Regions from separate parts of the Blastococcus colisei genome, predicted to be linked through region 1. Evidence: riboswitches for the same ligand, from Rfam matches in the RefSeq annotation. Region 1 holds a riboswitch; the other holds the start of a gene.

Region 1 (7,287 bases):
GCGCGCCCTCATCAGCGAGCGGGGCGGCCGGCCGATCGAGGTGATCGAGGGCCCGCTGATGGACGGCATGAACGTCGTCGGCGACCTGTTCGGCGCCGGGAAGATGTTCCTGCCGCAGGTGGTGAAGTCCGCGCGGGTCATGAAGAAGGCCGTCGCGTACCTGATCCCGTTCATCGAGGCGGAGAAGCAGCCCGGCGACGCCGAACGCACCAACGGCAAGGTCGTCATGGCGACGGCGAAGGGCGACGTCCACGACATCGGCAAGAACATCGTCGGCGTCGTCCTCCAGTGCAACAACTACGACGTCGTCGACCTCGGCGTCATGGTGCCGGCACAGAAGATCCTGGACGCCGCGAAGCACGAGGGCGCCGACGTCATCGGCCTCTCCGGGCTGATCACGCCGTCGCTGGACGAGATGGTGAACCTCGCCTCGGAGATGGAGCGGCAGGGCTTCGACGTCCCGCTGCTCATCGGCGGGGCGACGACGTCGCGCGCGCACACCGCGGTCAAGATCGCGCAGAAGTACCACGGACCGGTCGTCTGGGTGAAGGACGCCTCGCGGTCGGTGCCGGTCGTCGCGGCCCTGCTCTCCGACGAGCAGCGCCCGAAGCTGCTGGCCGAGACGGCGGCCGAGTACGAGGCCCTGCGGGAGCGGCACGCCGCCCGGCAGGACAGCCGGACGATGCTGCCCATCGCCGCCGCCCGGGCCGCGGCCCCACGAATCGACTGGAGCACCTACTCCCCGCCGCGGCCGCGCATGCTGCTGCAGCAGGCGATGGACGTCTGTGCGGGCCCCTCCTGCGACCACGTCCACCACGTGGCGACCCAGTTCGTCCGGACGTTCACCGAGTATCCGCTCGAAGAGCTGCGCGGCTACATCGACTGGCAGCCGTTCTTCAACGCCTGGGAGATGCGGGGCCGCTTCCCCGACATCCTCCACAACCCGGTGTCCGGTGAGGCCGCCCGCCGGCTCTACGAGGACGCGCAGGCGATGCTCGACCAGATCATCGGCGAGAAGTGGCTGACCGCGAACGGCGCCCTCGGCCTGTTCCCGGCCAACCAGGTCGAGGGCGACGACATCGAGGTCTACACCGACGAGTCGCGCTCCGCCGTCCTGACGACGCTGCACCAACTGCGGCAGCAGACCGAGGGACGGGACGGATCGTCACGCAAGTCGCTGGCCGATTTCGTGGCGCCGAAGGCGACCGGGTTGCGCGACTACGTCGGGGCCTTCGCGGTGACCGCCGGCCTGGGCTCCGTCGAGCGGGTCATGGCGTTCAAGAAGGCCAATGACGACTACAGCGCGATCCTGCTGGAGTCACTCGCCGACCGGCTGGCCGAGGCCTTCGCCGAGCGGCTGCACGAGCGGGTGCGCAAGGAGTTCTGGGCCTACGCCCCGGACGAGCACCTCGACGCCGACGGGTTGATCGCCGAGAAGTACCACGGCATCCGGCCCGCTCCGGGGTACCCGGCCTGCCCGGAGCACACGGAGAAGCAGACGATCTGGGATCTGCTGGACGTCGAGGCCACCACCGGCATCCAGCTCACCGAGAGCATGGCCATGTGGCCGGGTGCCGCGGTGAGCGGGTTGTACTTCTCGCACCCCGACTCCCGGTACTTCGTGCTGGGACGGGTCGGTCGTGACCAGGTCGAGGACTACGCGCGACGCAAGGGCTGGACCGTCGCCGAGGCGGAGAAGTGGTTGTCCCCGAACCTCGGCTATCGCACGGAGGACGAATGAAGGACCCCGTCCTCCCCATCCCTCGCAAGCTCGGGCGGGCCCCTGGGCGGAGCCGATGGGGCCCGCCGCCCGCCGTCAAGGGTTCAGCCGTGTGGCAAGGACAACGGGCCGTCGTAAACATTTCGTAGTACTTTCGTTATCTGTCTGCCGGGCCCCGTTCCTCGACCGAGGACCCCGCCGGACACCGCCGAACTGCGCGCGGCCCAGCGCCGCGAGCAGACCGGGGACCCATGGTTCCTCTGGGGTGAATCCTGCGCGCATGCGCTGCAGGTAGGGCAACTTCCGGCCCGAACCCGTCAGCTAACTCGGTAGGCGGCTGAGGAAGAACGGAGAGACGCCCCCCTGTGGCGCCCCTGAACCTGAACACCGCACAGCCCACCGACGACGTCACCGGCACGGACTCCGTCCGCCTCGCCCGCACGAGCCGCCTGGCAGCGCCGGGCTCCCGCGTGGCCTACTCCCTCGGCATCGCCACCGTCTGCGTGCTCGCCGCCTTCGACCTGGTGGCCGGGAAGCCGGCTCCGGCCACCGCCGAGACGCAGACGGCGTCCGTCGTCGTCGCCGATGCCCTGGGTATCGACGGGGCCGGTATCGAGGCCCCCGCGCCCGAGGACTCCGAGCTGCTGGGCCAGCTGGCCGCCAGCCGGTCCGAGCGCGACGCGGAGCAGGCCGCGGCCGCCGCGGCCCAGGCGCAGGCCGAGCACGACGCTGCCGCGGCGAAGGCGGCGGAGGAGGCACGCCTCGCAGCCGAGGCCGCTGCCGCCGCTGAGGCGGCCGCTGCAGCGGAGGCGGCCGCGGCGGCGGAGGCGGCCGAGGCAGCGGAGGCGGCAGCCGCCGCCTCGCCCGCGCCGGCTGCCGCGGCGGCGTCCGTGACCGCCACGGTCATCGCGAAGATCAGCAACAGTGCGGGCGCCCTCAGGCCCGTCGCACAGGCAGCCGCCAACGCGGTCGTGTCCAACGTCCCCGGGGCCGACAGCATCACCCTCGGCGGCACCCGCGCGAGCGCCGCCGATCCGGGAGGCCACCCCTCCGGGCTGGCGGTGGACTACATGGTCGGCTCGAACGCGGCCCTCGGTGACGCGATCGTCGCCTACCACGTCGCGCACTGGGACGAGCTCGGCGTCGACTACATCATCTGGCAGCAGCGGATGCTCAGCTCGCCCGGTGGCTCCTGGAAGCAGATGGAGAACCGCGGCAGTGCCACGGCCAACCACATGGACCATCCGCACGTGAACTACCGGGGATGAACCGCGCGGCTCGAGGCGTCGGTGAGCTGCGAGCCGTGCTGTTCGACATGGACGGCACGCTGGTGGAGACGGAGCAGTACTGGGGCGAGGCGATGTTCGAGCTCGCCGCGAGCCTCGGCGGGAGGATGTCCGAGCGCGCCCGGGCGGCCACGGTGGGCTCCACCATGCGCCGGTCGATGAGCATCCTGCACGCCGACCTCGGGCTGGCCCGGACCGAGGAACAGCTGCTGGCCGACGCCCGCTGGGTCGAGGACCGGACGGCGCAGCTCCTTGGCTCCGGCATCTCCTGGTGCCCGGGTGCGCGCGAGCTGCTCATCGCGGTCCGGGCCGCGGGTCTGCGGTCGGCCCTGGTCACCACCACACCGCGGCGGCTGGCCGACATCGTCCTGACGACCATCCGTGCCGATCTGGGTGGTGATCCGTTCGACGTTACCATCTGCGGTGACGAGGTGCCGGCGCGCAAGCCCGACCCGGCGCCCTACCTGCAGGCGATGGCCGCACTCGGGGTGGAGCCCGCCGGGTGCGTCGTGGTCGAGGACTCGCAGTCCGGGGTGGCGGCGGGTCTCGCCGCAGGTGCCGCCGTCCTGGGCGTCCCGACCGTCCAGGAGATCCCCAGCGCACCCGGGCTCACCGTGCGGAACGGCCTCGGCGGCGTCGACGTGGCCGGACTGGCCGACGTCCTGGCCCGTGGCGACATGGCCGACGCGTCCGCCTGAGCGGAGCTCCGCCGCTACTGGCGGGGCAGCGGCACCTCGCGGCCCCGCGACACCACCGTGCGTGGCCGCTGCAGAGCCGTCACGTCGATCAGTGGGTCGCCGTCGACCAGCAGTAGATCGGCCTCCAGGCCCACGGCCAGACGTCCGGTGCGCCGCTGCAGGCCGCACGCCCGGGCCGCCAGGCCGGTTGCCGACGCCAGCGCCTCGGTCGCGGGGGCTCCGCACGCGACGAGGTCGGCGACCGCCATGGGCACCAACCCGTGCCTCTTGGACGGGCCGATCCCGGCGTCGGTGCCGGCGAGGAACGTGATCCCGGCGTTGACGAGCTCAACGACGTGCACGAGGTGGTCCTCGAACGTCGACCCGATCGCCGCCAGACGTGCCTGTACGTGCGGGGGTGGAGCGACGCCGGGGACGCGCCCGACGGTCGGGCAGACGTAGGTACCGGCCTCGACCAGTCGTTCGGCCAGCGCCGGGGGCAGTCGGGCACCGGTGTGCGTCAGGCAACTGCAGTGCTCGATGCCGTCGACGCCGGACTCGACGGCGAGTTCCACCGCCGCGAGTCCGTGGGCATGGGCTGTCACGGGGAGCCCGTGGCCGTGGGCCTCGTCCACCACGGCACGCATCTCCCCGAGGCTGAACTGGCAGGCGAGGACGTCGGTGTCCGGTGTCAGGACACCGCCACTGGTCATGATCTTCACGACGCCGGCACCGCGATCCACCCGCTCGCGGACAGCCTCGCGCAGCCCTTCCGGGCCCGTCGCGACGCCCCCCATCGACCAGCAGTGACCACCCGGGACCGTGAGCGGAGGCCCGGATGCGACGACGGTGGGCCCGTCGTCGCCCGTGCGCGACCGTTCGACGACAGCCCACCGGTCGTCCCCGAGATCGCGCACGGTCGTCACGCCTGCCTGGAGGTGCTGCTCCTCCGCGGTCGTGATGACCGCCTGCAGCTGGTCGGCGGACAGTTCGGCGAACTGGTCCAGCGCCCGCGGGCTGCTGTCGCCACAGAGGTGCACGTGCGTGTCGATGAGGCCGGGCAACAGCGCCGCGCCGTCGGTGACCGGGCAGCCGTCGGGTGTGGGGGAGGAGGCGGACTCGACCCCGACGATGACGCCGTCGTCGACGAGGACGAGCGCGCCGCCCGGCAGTCGTCGTTCGCCGTCGAAGGCGACATCGGCCCGGTAGGCGCGCACGGTGCCTCCCCGGGGACCGCCTCTGCCCAGTGACGGTAGCGGCCGACGACCGGCCCGTGGGACGTCGTCGCCGCGGTGACGTCCCGGTTTGAACCGGGTGCGCCTCCATCTGGCCGAGCAGACCGCCTGGCACGCCGGCCACGCCGACGCCATCCGCGAGCCCCTGGACGGCGCGACCGTGTGACGGTCTCGGCGAGCGGTCAGGCGCGCTCGACGACGGGCAGCACGGTCTGCCAGCCGGCGGCCGCGGCCGCTTCCGCGGGGAAGGGCGGGGGAGTGCCACCCCACTCGGGACAGACCGCCTGGTGGTCGCACCAGCCGCAGAGCCGGGTCTTGTTGGGCCGGAAGTCGCCGGTCGCCACCGCGCGTCCGATCGCGGCCCAGATGGCCTGCAGGGTGCGCTCGAACCGGAGCAGCTCCGCCTCGTCCGGGGCGTAGGTGAGCGTGTCGCCGTCCCCGAGATAGATCAGCTTGAGCTGGGCGGCCACCACGCCACGAGTGCGCCAGAGCACCAGGGCGTAGAACTTCATCTGGAACAGCGCCTTGGCCTCGAAGGCCTCGCGGGGCATCGAGCCGGTCTTGTAGTCGACGACCCGGAGGGCGCCGTTGGGCGCGACGTCGAGCCGGTCGACGAACCCGCGCAGCAGGAGCCCGTCCGGCAAGGTCACCTCGACGAGCTGCTCGCGTCCGTCCGGCTGGATGCGGGTCGGGTCCTCCAGCGTGAAGTACTTCTCCACCAGCTTCCCGGCCGACGCCAGCCACGCGTCCACGGACTCGGGGGCGTTCGCGTCGGTCTCCGCTCCTTCGTCCTGCGCCGTCGCGAACAGCTCGGCGATGCCCGGCTCGTCCCGCAGCTCGGCCCAGGCCGGCTCGATGAGCTCCTGCGCCGCCGCGACGGTGCGGCCGGCCGGCGGGAGGTCGTAGAGCCGCTCGAGGACGGAGTGCACCAGGGTGCCGCGGACGGCGGCCAGGCTCTTGCGCTCGGGCAACCGGTCGATGGTGCGGAAGCGGTACAGCAGCGGGCAGGTCTTGAAGTCGGCCGCCCGGCTCGGCGACAGGGAGGGACGGCGGGGTGCGGTCGCGTCGGCAGCGCTCTCCACGGGGAGCTCGGGTGCCGGTTCCGTGTGCAGGATCGCCGTCATGGGTCCGAGGCTAGGTCGGGCCTCCGACAATTCCGACCGGCCGCGCCGCATGCGTACCTCGGGTCACATCCACGCCGTCCGTAGGCTGGCCGCCCGTGGACACGCAGCACGACGCCGCCGAGGCCGTCGCCCCCGAGCCCGAGCCGGCGGCCCCGACCCCCCGGGAGCCGGTTGCCGGCGCATTCGTCGCCGGGGACCGGGTGCAGCTGACCGATCCGAAGGGCCGGTTGCACACCGTCGTCCTCGAGCCGGGCAAGCAGTTCCACACCCACCGCGGCGCGATCGAGCACGACCACCTGATCGGCGCCCCCGAGGGCTCGGTCGTGATGTCGACGGCGAACACCGGCTACCTGGCCTTCCGGCCGCTGCTGGCCGATTTCGTGCTCTCCATGCCGCGCGGCGCCCAGGTGATCTATCCCAAGGACGCCGCACAGATCGTCGGCTTCGGCGACGTGGGCCCGGGCATGCGGGTGCTGGAGGCGGGCGCCGGCTCCGGTGCGCTGAGCTGCTCGCTGCTGCGTGCCGTGGGGTCCGGGGGCTCGCTCACCAGCTACGAGCGGCGGGAGGACTTCGCCGACGTCGCCCGCGGCAACGTCGAGGCCTTCTTCGGCGAGGTCCCGGCCAACTGGTCGCTGCGGTTGGGCGACCTCGCCGACCATCCGGCCGAGGAGGCCGTCGACCGCGTCGTCCTCGACATGCTGGAGCCGTGGGCCGTCCTGCCCACGGTGGCCGCGGCGCTGCGGCCCGGGGGAGTGCTGGTGGGGTATGTCGCGACCACCACGCAGCTGTCGACCTACGTGGAGGCGCTCCGCGCACAGGGGGTCTGGACGGAGCCGCATGCCTGGGAGTCGCTGCTGCGCCCGTGGCACTCGGTCGGCCTCGCCGTCCGCCCCGAGCACCGGATGGTCGCGCACACGGCGTTCCTCGTCACCGCCCGGCGACTCGCCGAGGGAACCGTGGCGCCCATCCGGCAGCGGCGGGCACAGAAGCACTGAAACGGCCCCGCTGCAGGGGTCCGCGCCGAGCTCGCGAGGCGTGGGGGCAGCGGGGTCCTCCTACCGCGAGCCCACGGCGAATTGTCCGGGCGCGTGTATAGATTTGCGTCGTGGCTCCCTCGGATGCCTGTGGAGGTGCGCGATGAGTCTGGGTCCCGACGAGATTCGAGCGCGGCGTGAACGAGACGTCGCGGCACTGCTCAGCCAGATCTCCTACCTCGAGGAAGAGATCGGTCTCCTCCGGCGGAAG
Region 2 (7,287 bases), 570 kb from region 1:
GCGCAGGCCGCCTTGAGGAACCCGATGTCGAAGGGGGCGTTGTGGGCGACCAGGACGGCCCCCCGGGCGAACTCCAGGAAGGCAGGGAGCACCGTGCCGATGCGGGGCGCCGCGGCGACCATCATCGACGTGATGCCGGTCAGGACGCTGATGTAGGGCGGGATCTCCCGGCCCGGGTCGACCAGCGTCTGGAACTCGCCGAGGACGAGCCCGCCGCGGACCTTCACCGCTCCGATCTCGGTGATCGCGCTGTCCTTCGGCGACCCGCCCGTCGTCTCGAGGTCCACCACCACGAACGTGACGTCGGCCAGCGGCGTGCCGAGTTCGTCGATGGTGACCTGCTCGTACCGCTGCGGGTCCTGCCGCAGGGGAACATCGCGGGGGAGAGCGGGGGAGGAGGGCACGGCCGGACGGTAGGTCGCGGTAATGACACTCCTGTGATGCCGCGCCGGGGGCCCGGGCCGTGCCGATGTCGCCCGGGCGGGGGTTCCGGGCCGGTTCGCCTGGCGGCGCGCGGATGATCAGGACACCATCTCCCCCGGTGGGCCGCGCCCGTGGACGAGGGCGGCCCGGACACGTAGAGGTGGTCTGATGCTCCCGCGCTCCGGGCGGCGCACTGGTGGGACTGCGGTTCGGACGGCCTTCGCGGTGGTGGCCGCCGCCGCCCTCGCGGCCGCCGTGACCGCGCCGGCGTCGGCGGCACCCAGCGACCAGCCCGGCGGCACCTCGGCGGTACTGGACAGCCGGGCGCTGGACGAGCTGCAGCAGCGCGCCGCCGAGGTGCAGACCGGGCTCCAGCAGCAGCAGGCCGAGGTGGCCGCCGCGCGGGAGGAGCTGGCGCGGGCCGAGCGGGCCGTCGCGGACGCCGAGGCGGTGGTGTCCGAGGCCGAGAGCGAGCTGGCCGTCCACCAGCGGGCGGTCGCCGCCTACGCGGCGGCGGTCTACCGGGACGGCGGGGCGGTCACCCCGTTGACCCTTCTGCTGTCCGGTGGCGATCCGGGGGACGTCGTGGCGGCGCTGGGATTCCTGGAGGTCGTCGACGGACACGCAGCCCAGGTCATCGGCGTCGCGGCAGGACTCCGGCAGACGGCGCTGGATCAGCAGCAGCGGGCGACGGCCGCGCTGACGCAGGCCCGTGCGCGTGCCGACGCGGTCGCCGGGAAGGTGGCCGAGCTCGAGGCCGCCGCCGACGCGGTCACCGACGAGCTGGACGAGGCCCTCGGCGTCGTCGACCGCCAGCTCGCCCAGCTGCAGCAGGAGCAGCTCGACGTCAACGACCGGACGGCAGCCAACTGGCGGGCCTACGTCGAGCAGCTGACCGCAGCCGGCATCACCCCTCCGCCCGCGGCTGCCCTCCTGGACCCGCCCGCAGGGCTGCCGGCCGGCCTGGTGCCGGTCGGGGCCGTCGACGGTGGTGCCCAGCGCGGCGCGGCCCAGCTGCCCCGGCAGCCCACGTCCCTGCTGGTCCTGCCGGCCGAGACGCTGGGCGCCGTCACCGCGGCGATGGGCGCACTCGGGCGTCCCTACGCCCCTGGAACCGCCGGGCCCGACTCGTGGGACTGCGGATCGCTCGTGCAGTCGGTCTACGGGTCGGCGGGTATCCAGCTGCCCGGCACCCAGGCCGATCTCTTCGCCGCCACCACGCCGGTCGCCCCGGCCGACGTCCTCCCGGGCGACCTGGTCTTCCTGGGCTCCGCCGAGTCGGGACTCGGCCACGTCGGGATCGCGCTGGACCCGAGGACCATGCTGGCCGCCGACGCGCGGGCCGGTGCTGTCGTGGTCCGCACGCTGCCTGCAGACCAGGTCCTCGGCATCGGGCGCCCGGGTCTGGGGCAGCGGGCGCCGGTCGCCGCCCCCGGTCCCACCGGCGGAGCGCTGCGCGTGGAGTGCGGGAACACCGTCTACCCGCCCAGCTACGACGGCACGCGCTCCTGGGGCGGCTATCCCAACGGCCTCATCCCGCCGAGCGCCATGTGCCCGATCGGCGCGGGTGCCCACACACTGCGCTGTGACGCCGCGGCGGCCTACCGGGCGTTGTCGGCCGCGTACGCCGGTGCGTTCGGGACGCCGATCTGCATCACCGACTCCTACCGCACCTATGCCGGCCAGGTGCGCCTCTACGGACAGAAGCCGGCCCTGGCGGCGGTCCCGGGCACCAGCAACCACGGTTGGGGCCTGGCGGTGGACCTCTGCGGCGGGATCGACCGGTTCGGCACGCCGCAGTACGCCTGGATGAAGGCCAACGCCGGCCGGTTCGGCTTCCTCCACCCCGACTGGGCCGAGCCCGGCAACGGGCGCGAGGAGCCCTGGCACTGGGAGTTCGCCGGCACCTGAGTCCCCGGCCGCGCTGGATCCGGCGGAATTGTCGGTGGCCGCTCCTACCGTGCGGATGACTCACGGAGGAGAAAACCATGCTGATCGATTGCGACACCTGCACCGCGCGCCCGACGGGCTGCGCCGACTGCGTCGTCACCGTCCTGCTCGGGGCGCCCCCGGGCTGGCAGAGCAGCGACCCGGTCGTCATCCCGCTCGACGGGCGTCGCGGTGCGGGCACCGACACGGCTGTGGGGGGCATCGCGGCCGAGGACGTCGTCGTACCCCCGGCCGGGGTCGTCGTGGAGTTCGACGACGTCGAGCGCCGGGCCGTCCGTGCCCTCGCCGAGGTCGGTCTGGTGCCGCCGCTGCGTCATCGGGACCCCTCGGGAGAGGCTCGGGACGGCGACTGGAGGACGGGCTGAGGGCGTGTGGACGGAACGGTCCGGTCCATGTCACATCGAGTGCTCGTGCGGCTCTGGCCTGCACTGACAGGCCGGGATGGGGCGCTCGTCACAGGCGTCACAAGATCTTCCGTTTGTCACATGATCGTCACGGTCGTAGGGTCGCCGGGTCCGACCGAGTGGTCGTCACCCGCAGAGGGGTGACCTCGGACGGGCACCGCCTAATCGCCTGACGGCGCCTGCACAGGTGTCGGACGGCGAGCCGGGGACCCACCGCAGTCCTGGGGTGAGTTCTCCTGCTGGGCCGGTTCGCCGGTGCGCAGGAGATAGGGCCAGTCTTCCCAGCCCGAACCCGTCAGCTAACTCGGTAGGCGGTAGTCGAGGAAGAAACGGAGAGCCGCCGCTCGTGGCGACCCCACACGCCGTACTGCCGCACGCCCTTGATCAGTCCGCCACCGTTCGTCCGTCCGCTCCTGGACACGTCGGATGGCTCCGGTCCGGTCTCCTCCTCGGAGTGACCGCGGCCCTGACCTTCACCGTCCTCCCGGGCACCGCGACTGCCGACCCGCGGGACATCACCACCGCTGGGCAGGCCGCTCAGGCCGTCGCCGACGCCGAGCACGAGCTCGAGGTGGTCACCGAGGAACTCAACGAGGCCAAGGTCCAGCTCGAGGCACAGCACGCTGCCGTCGCCAGCGCCGAGCAGGCCGCGGCCGACGCGCAGGCGCAGCTGGACTCCCTCGACGGCCAGGTGCGCCAGCTGGCCCGCTCCGCCTACACCAGCGAGGGCTTCTCCCCGCTGGACGTGCTGCTGACCAGCGACTCGGCCGAGGAGCTGGTGCACCAGCTCGGCACCCTCGATGCCATCGCCGGGCACACCAACCAGCAGCTCGCCGAGGTCGCCGAGGCCGCCGCCGCGGCCGAGCAGGCACAGACCGCCGCGGACGAGGCCACGGCGGAGGCGCAGCGCGCCGTCGACGAGATCGCCGCCCAGCAGGAGGACCTCGAGGCGCAGATCGCCGACTTCCAGCGCCAGTACGCGGCGCTGAGCGCTCCCCAGCAGGAGGAGGTCGCCCGGGCGCACGGTGGCACGGAGGCGCAGCCCGCTCCCAGCGGCGTCGTGGCCCCGAGCGGCGCGGCTCAGGTCGCAGTGGACACGGCGCTCGCCCAGGTCGGCGACGCCTACGTCTGGGGCGCCGGCGGTCCGAACGCGTTCGACTGCTCAGGTCTCACGCAGTACGCCTACTCCGCTGCGGGGGTGAGCCTGCCGCACTCCAGCAGGAGCCAGTCGCAGATGGGCTCCCCGGTGTCCGTCGGTGATCTCCAGCCGGGCGACCTGCTCTTCTACTACGAGCCGACCAGCCACGTGGCGATGTACGTCGGCGGCGGGAAGATGGTCCACGCCTCGACCTCCAGCAAGCCGGTCATGGTGGTGGACTTTAACTCGATGAGCGGCTTCACGCACGCGCGCCGCATCGGCTGACGACCTCGCACCCCACGGCCAGGGCCGGTGACCTCCGCGTGGGGTCGCCGGCCCTCGTCGTCCGGGGATGCCGGGATCCCCGCATAGGATCGGTCGAGTGAGCCGGGTGGGTCGGGAAGGTGCTCGCGCCGCGCTGGCCACCGCGGTGATCCTCGGCATCGCGCTCGCCGCCGTCATCGTCGTTACCACGCCCTGGACGCCGTTGCCCGAACCGGTGGGCGGGCACAGTCCGGTCGACCCCACCGCCGGCCTCTCGCCGGAGCAGGTGGACCGCGCCGAGGCGTTCGCGGCGGCGCTCCGTCCTGCCTCCGTGGCCTCGCTGCTGCTCGGCCTGGCCGTCTCGGCGCTGCTCGGCCTCACCCGGGCCGGCGGCCGGCTGGTGCGGGCGGTCACCGCACCGCTCGGTGGGGGATGGGTCTGGCAGGTGCTGCTCGGCGTCCTCGCGCTCGCCGTCGTGGGGCGGCTGGTCACCCTGCCCCTCTCGGCCTACGGGGAGGTGGTGCGGCAGCGCTACGGGCTGTCCACGCGGAGCTGGGGGCTCTGGCTGCGCGATGTCGGCGTCTCCACGGCGATCGACGCCGGCCTGACCGCCGTGAGCGTGCTCGTGCTGGTGCTGCTGGCCCGACGGCTGCCGAGGACCTGGTGGGCGTGGGCGGGGGCCGGGGCCGCCGCGCTGGTGGTCGTCGGCTCGTTCCTCTGGCCGGTCCTGATGGAGCCGGCCTTCAACCGGTTCGAGCCGCTGGCGGCCGGTCAGTTGCGCAGCGACCTGCTCGAGCTGGCCGAGGAGAACGGGACGCCGGTCGAGGACGTGCTGGTGTCGGACGCCTCCCGGCGTACGACGGCACTGAACGCCTACGTCTCCGGGTTCGGCTCCACCCGCCGGATCGTCCTCTACGACACCGTGCTGGACCGGTTGCCCGACGACCAGGTCGAGTCGATCGTCGCCCACGAGCTGGGGCACGTGGCCACCGACGACGTCCTCGCCGGGACCCTCATGGGGGCGCTCGGAGCGGGAGCCGGCGTGGCGGCGCTGGGCTGGCTGCTCTCGGCACCGCGGCTGCTCCGGCGGGCAGGCGCCGACGGCCCGGGGGATCCCCGGGTGATCCCGCTGCTGCTCTTCCTCATGGCGGTGGGCACCCTCCTCTCCACGCCGGTGCAGAACGCGGTCTCCCGGCAGGTCGAGTCGCGGGCGGACGTACGTGCTCTCGACCTCACCGGCGATCCGGAAGCCTTCGCCGCCATGCAGCAGGACCTGGCCGGCTCCAACCTCAACGACCCGGATCCGCCGGACGCGTGGCACTGGCTCTTCGGCTCCCACCCGACCGTGGCGCAGCGGCTGGCCATGGCCGCGGACTGGGCCCGACTGGAGCGCCCGTGAGCGGCCCCGGCCGGACCCTCGTCGTCACCAACGACTTCCCGCCCCGCCAGGGCGGCATCCAGACCTTCGTCGCCGAGCTGCTGGCGAGGCGGCCACCGGAGTCGCTCGTGGTGCTCGCCTCCCGGTCGCCCGGATGGGAGGAGTACGACGCCGCGCTGCCGTATCCGGTCGTGCGGCTGCCCACCGGCATGCTGCTGCCCACCCGCCATGCGGGTCGCGCCGCGGTCGAGCTTGCCCGGCGCCACGGGTGCGACACCACCTTCTTCGGCGCCGCCGCACCCCTCGGCCTCATGGCTCCGACGCTGCGCGCGGCCGGCGTGCGGCACCTGGTGGGGGCGACCCACGGGCACGAGACGGGCTGGGTGGCGCTGCCGGGCAGCCGGCAGGTGATGCAGCGGATCGCCTCGGGGCTGGACGTCGTCACCTACATCAGCGACTACACCCGCGACCGGCTGGCTCCCGCCCTGGGCGGGCGCACCCGCCTGGCCCAGCTCTCGCCGGGGGTCGACGTCGAGCGGTTCACACCCGACGCCGACGGGGCCGCCGTCCGGAAGCGCTACGGCCTCGGGTCGGCGCCGGTGGTGGTGTGCGTCTCCCGGCTGGTCGCCCGCAAGGGCCAGGACGTGCTGGTGGCCGGGTGGCCGCGGGTGCTGGTCCGGCGTCCGGACGCCCGGCTGCTCCTCGTGGGGGGCGGGCCGGCCGAGGCCTCGCTCCGTCGGGCCGTGGCCGCACGCGGCCTGACCGGCTCGGTGCTCTTCACCGGTCCGGTCGATCCGGCGGAGCTGCCCGGGCACTACGCCGCCGGCGACGTCTTCGCCATGCCCTGCCGGACCCGGCGCGGGGGCCTGGACGTCGAGGGGCTGGGGATGGTCTTCCTCGAGGCCGCCGCGTGCGCCCGGCCCGTGGTCGCCGGTACCTCCGGGGGCGCCCCCGAGACCGTCCGGGAGGGCGTCACGGGGCACGTGGTGGACCCGCGCTCACCCGCCGCCGTGGCGGACACGCTCGTCCGGCTGCTGGCCGAGCCCGACCGCGCCCGCGCCATGGGTGTCGCCGGGCGCACGTGGGTGGAGGAGCGGTGGTCGTGGAGGAGGATCGCCGCCACCTTCGCCGAGCTCCTCGAGCCCGGCTGCAACCAGGCATAGGAACCAATACCTACGTCAGGGGCCTCCGGATGCGGGTATAGGTTCCTATGCCTGTTGAGTCGCAGTCGTTGCTCAGCGGGCGTAGAGGCCCTCGACCTCGGTGCCGAACTCCTTCATGACGACGGCGCGCTTGAGCTTCAGGCTCGGGGTGAGCATGCCGTTGCCCTCGGTGAAGTCGGTGCCGAGGATCGTGAACTTCTTGATCGCCTCGGCCTGCGAGACGGCCTTGTTGGCCTCCTTCACCGCGGCGTCGATCTCCGCCTTCAGCTCCGGGTCCTCCCGCGCCTGCTCGGCGGTCTGGTCCGCGGGCTTGCCCTTGGACTCCAGCCACTGCGGCAGGGCCTCCTCGTCCAGCGTGATCAGCGCGCCGATGAACGGCCGCTGGTCGCCGACGACGATGCACTGGCTGACCAGGCGGTGCGAGCGCAGCCGGTCCTCGAGCACCGCGGGGGCGACGTTCTTGCCGCCGGCGGTCACCAGGATCTCCTTCTTGCGACCGGTGATCTTCAGGAAGCCGTCGGCGTCGAGCTCGCCGAGGTCGCCGGTGCGGAAGAAGCCGTCGGCGTC

What was found. Region 1 has a riboswitch for cyclic di-AMP ahead of FHU33_RS11830 (VldE C-terminal domain-containing protein). Riboswitches for the same ligand answer to the same signal wherever they lie in the genome.
Region 2: it holds a riboswitch for cyclic di-AMP, as region 1 does, so the genes downstream of both, FHU33_RS14550 (C40 family peptidase) here and FHU33_RS11830 (VldE C-terminal domain-containing protein) in region 1, are expected to answer to the same signal.

The regions. Positions count from the first base shown of each region.
Region 1 is NZ_VFQE01000001.1:2,496,341-2,503,627, forward strand. It holds gene metH (methionine synthase) at 1-1,741, shown strand, start outside; cyclic di-AMP (ydaO/yuaA leader) riboswitch at 1,917-2,071, shown strand; gene FHU33_RS11830 (VldE C-terminal domain-containing protein) at 2,086-2,988, shown strand; gene FHU33_RS11835 (HAD family hydrolase) at 2,985-3,704, shown strand; gene FHU33_RS11840 (metal-dependent hydrolase family protein) at 3,719-4,900, opposite strand; gene FHU33_RS11845 (mycothiol transferase) at 4,998-5,084, shown strand; gene FHU33_RS11850 (RecB family exonuclease) at 5,101-6,042, opposite strand; gene FHU33_RS11855 (tRNA (adenine-N1)-methyltransferase) at 6,138-7,037, shown strand; gene arc (proteasome ATPase) at 7,180-7,287, shown strand, end outside.
Region 2 is NZ_VFQE01000001.1:3,063,610-3,070,896, reverse strand. It holds gene FHU33_RS14565 (DEDD exonuclease domain-containing protein) at 1-404, opposite strand, end outside; gene FHU33_RS14560 (D-alanyl-D-alanine carboxypeptidase family protein) at 592-2,334, shown strand; gene FHU33_RS14555 (hypothetical protein) at 2,412-2,738, shown strand; cyclic di-AMP (ydaO/yuaA leader) riboswitch at 2,926-3,106, shown strand; gene FHU33_RS14550 (C40 family peptidase) at 3,232-4,200, shown strand; gene FHU33_RS14545 (M48 family metallopeptidase) at 4,298-5,578, shown strand; gene FHU33_RS14540 (glycosyltransferase family 4 protein) at 5,575-6,720, shown strand; gene FHU33_RS14535 (AMP-dependent synthetase/ligase) at 6,793-7,287, opposite strand, start outside.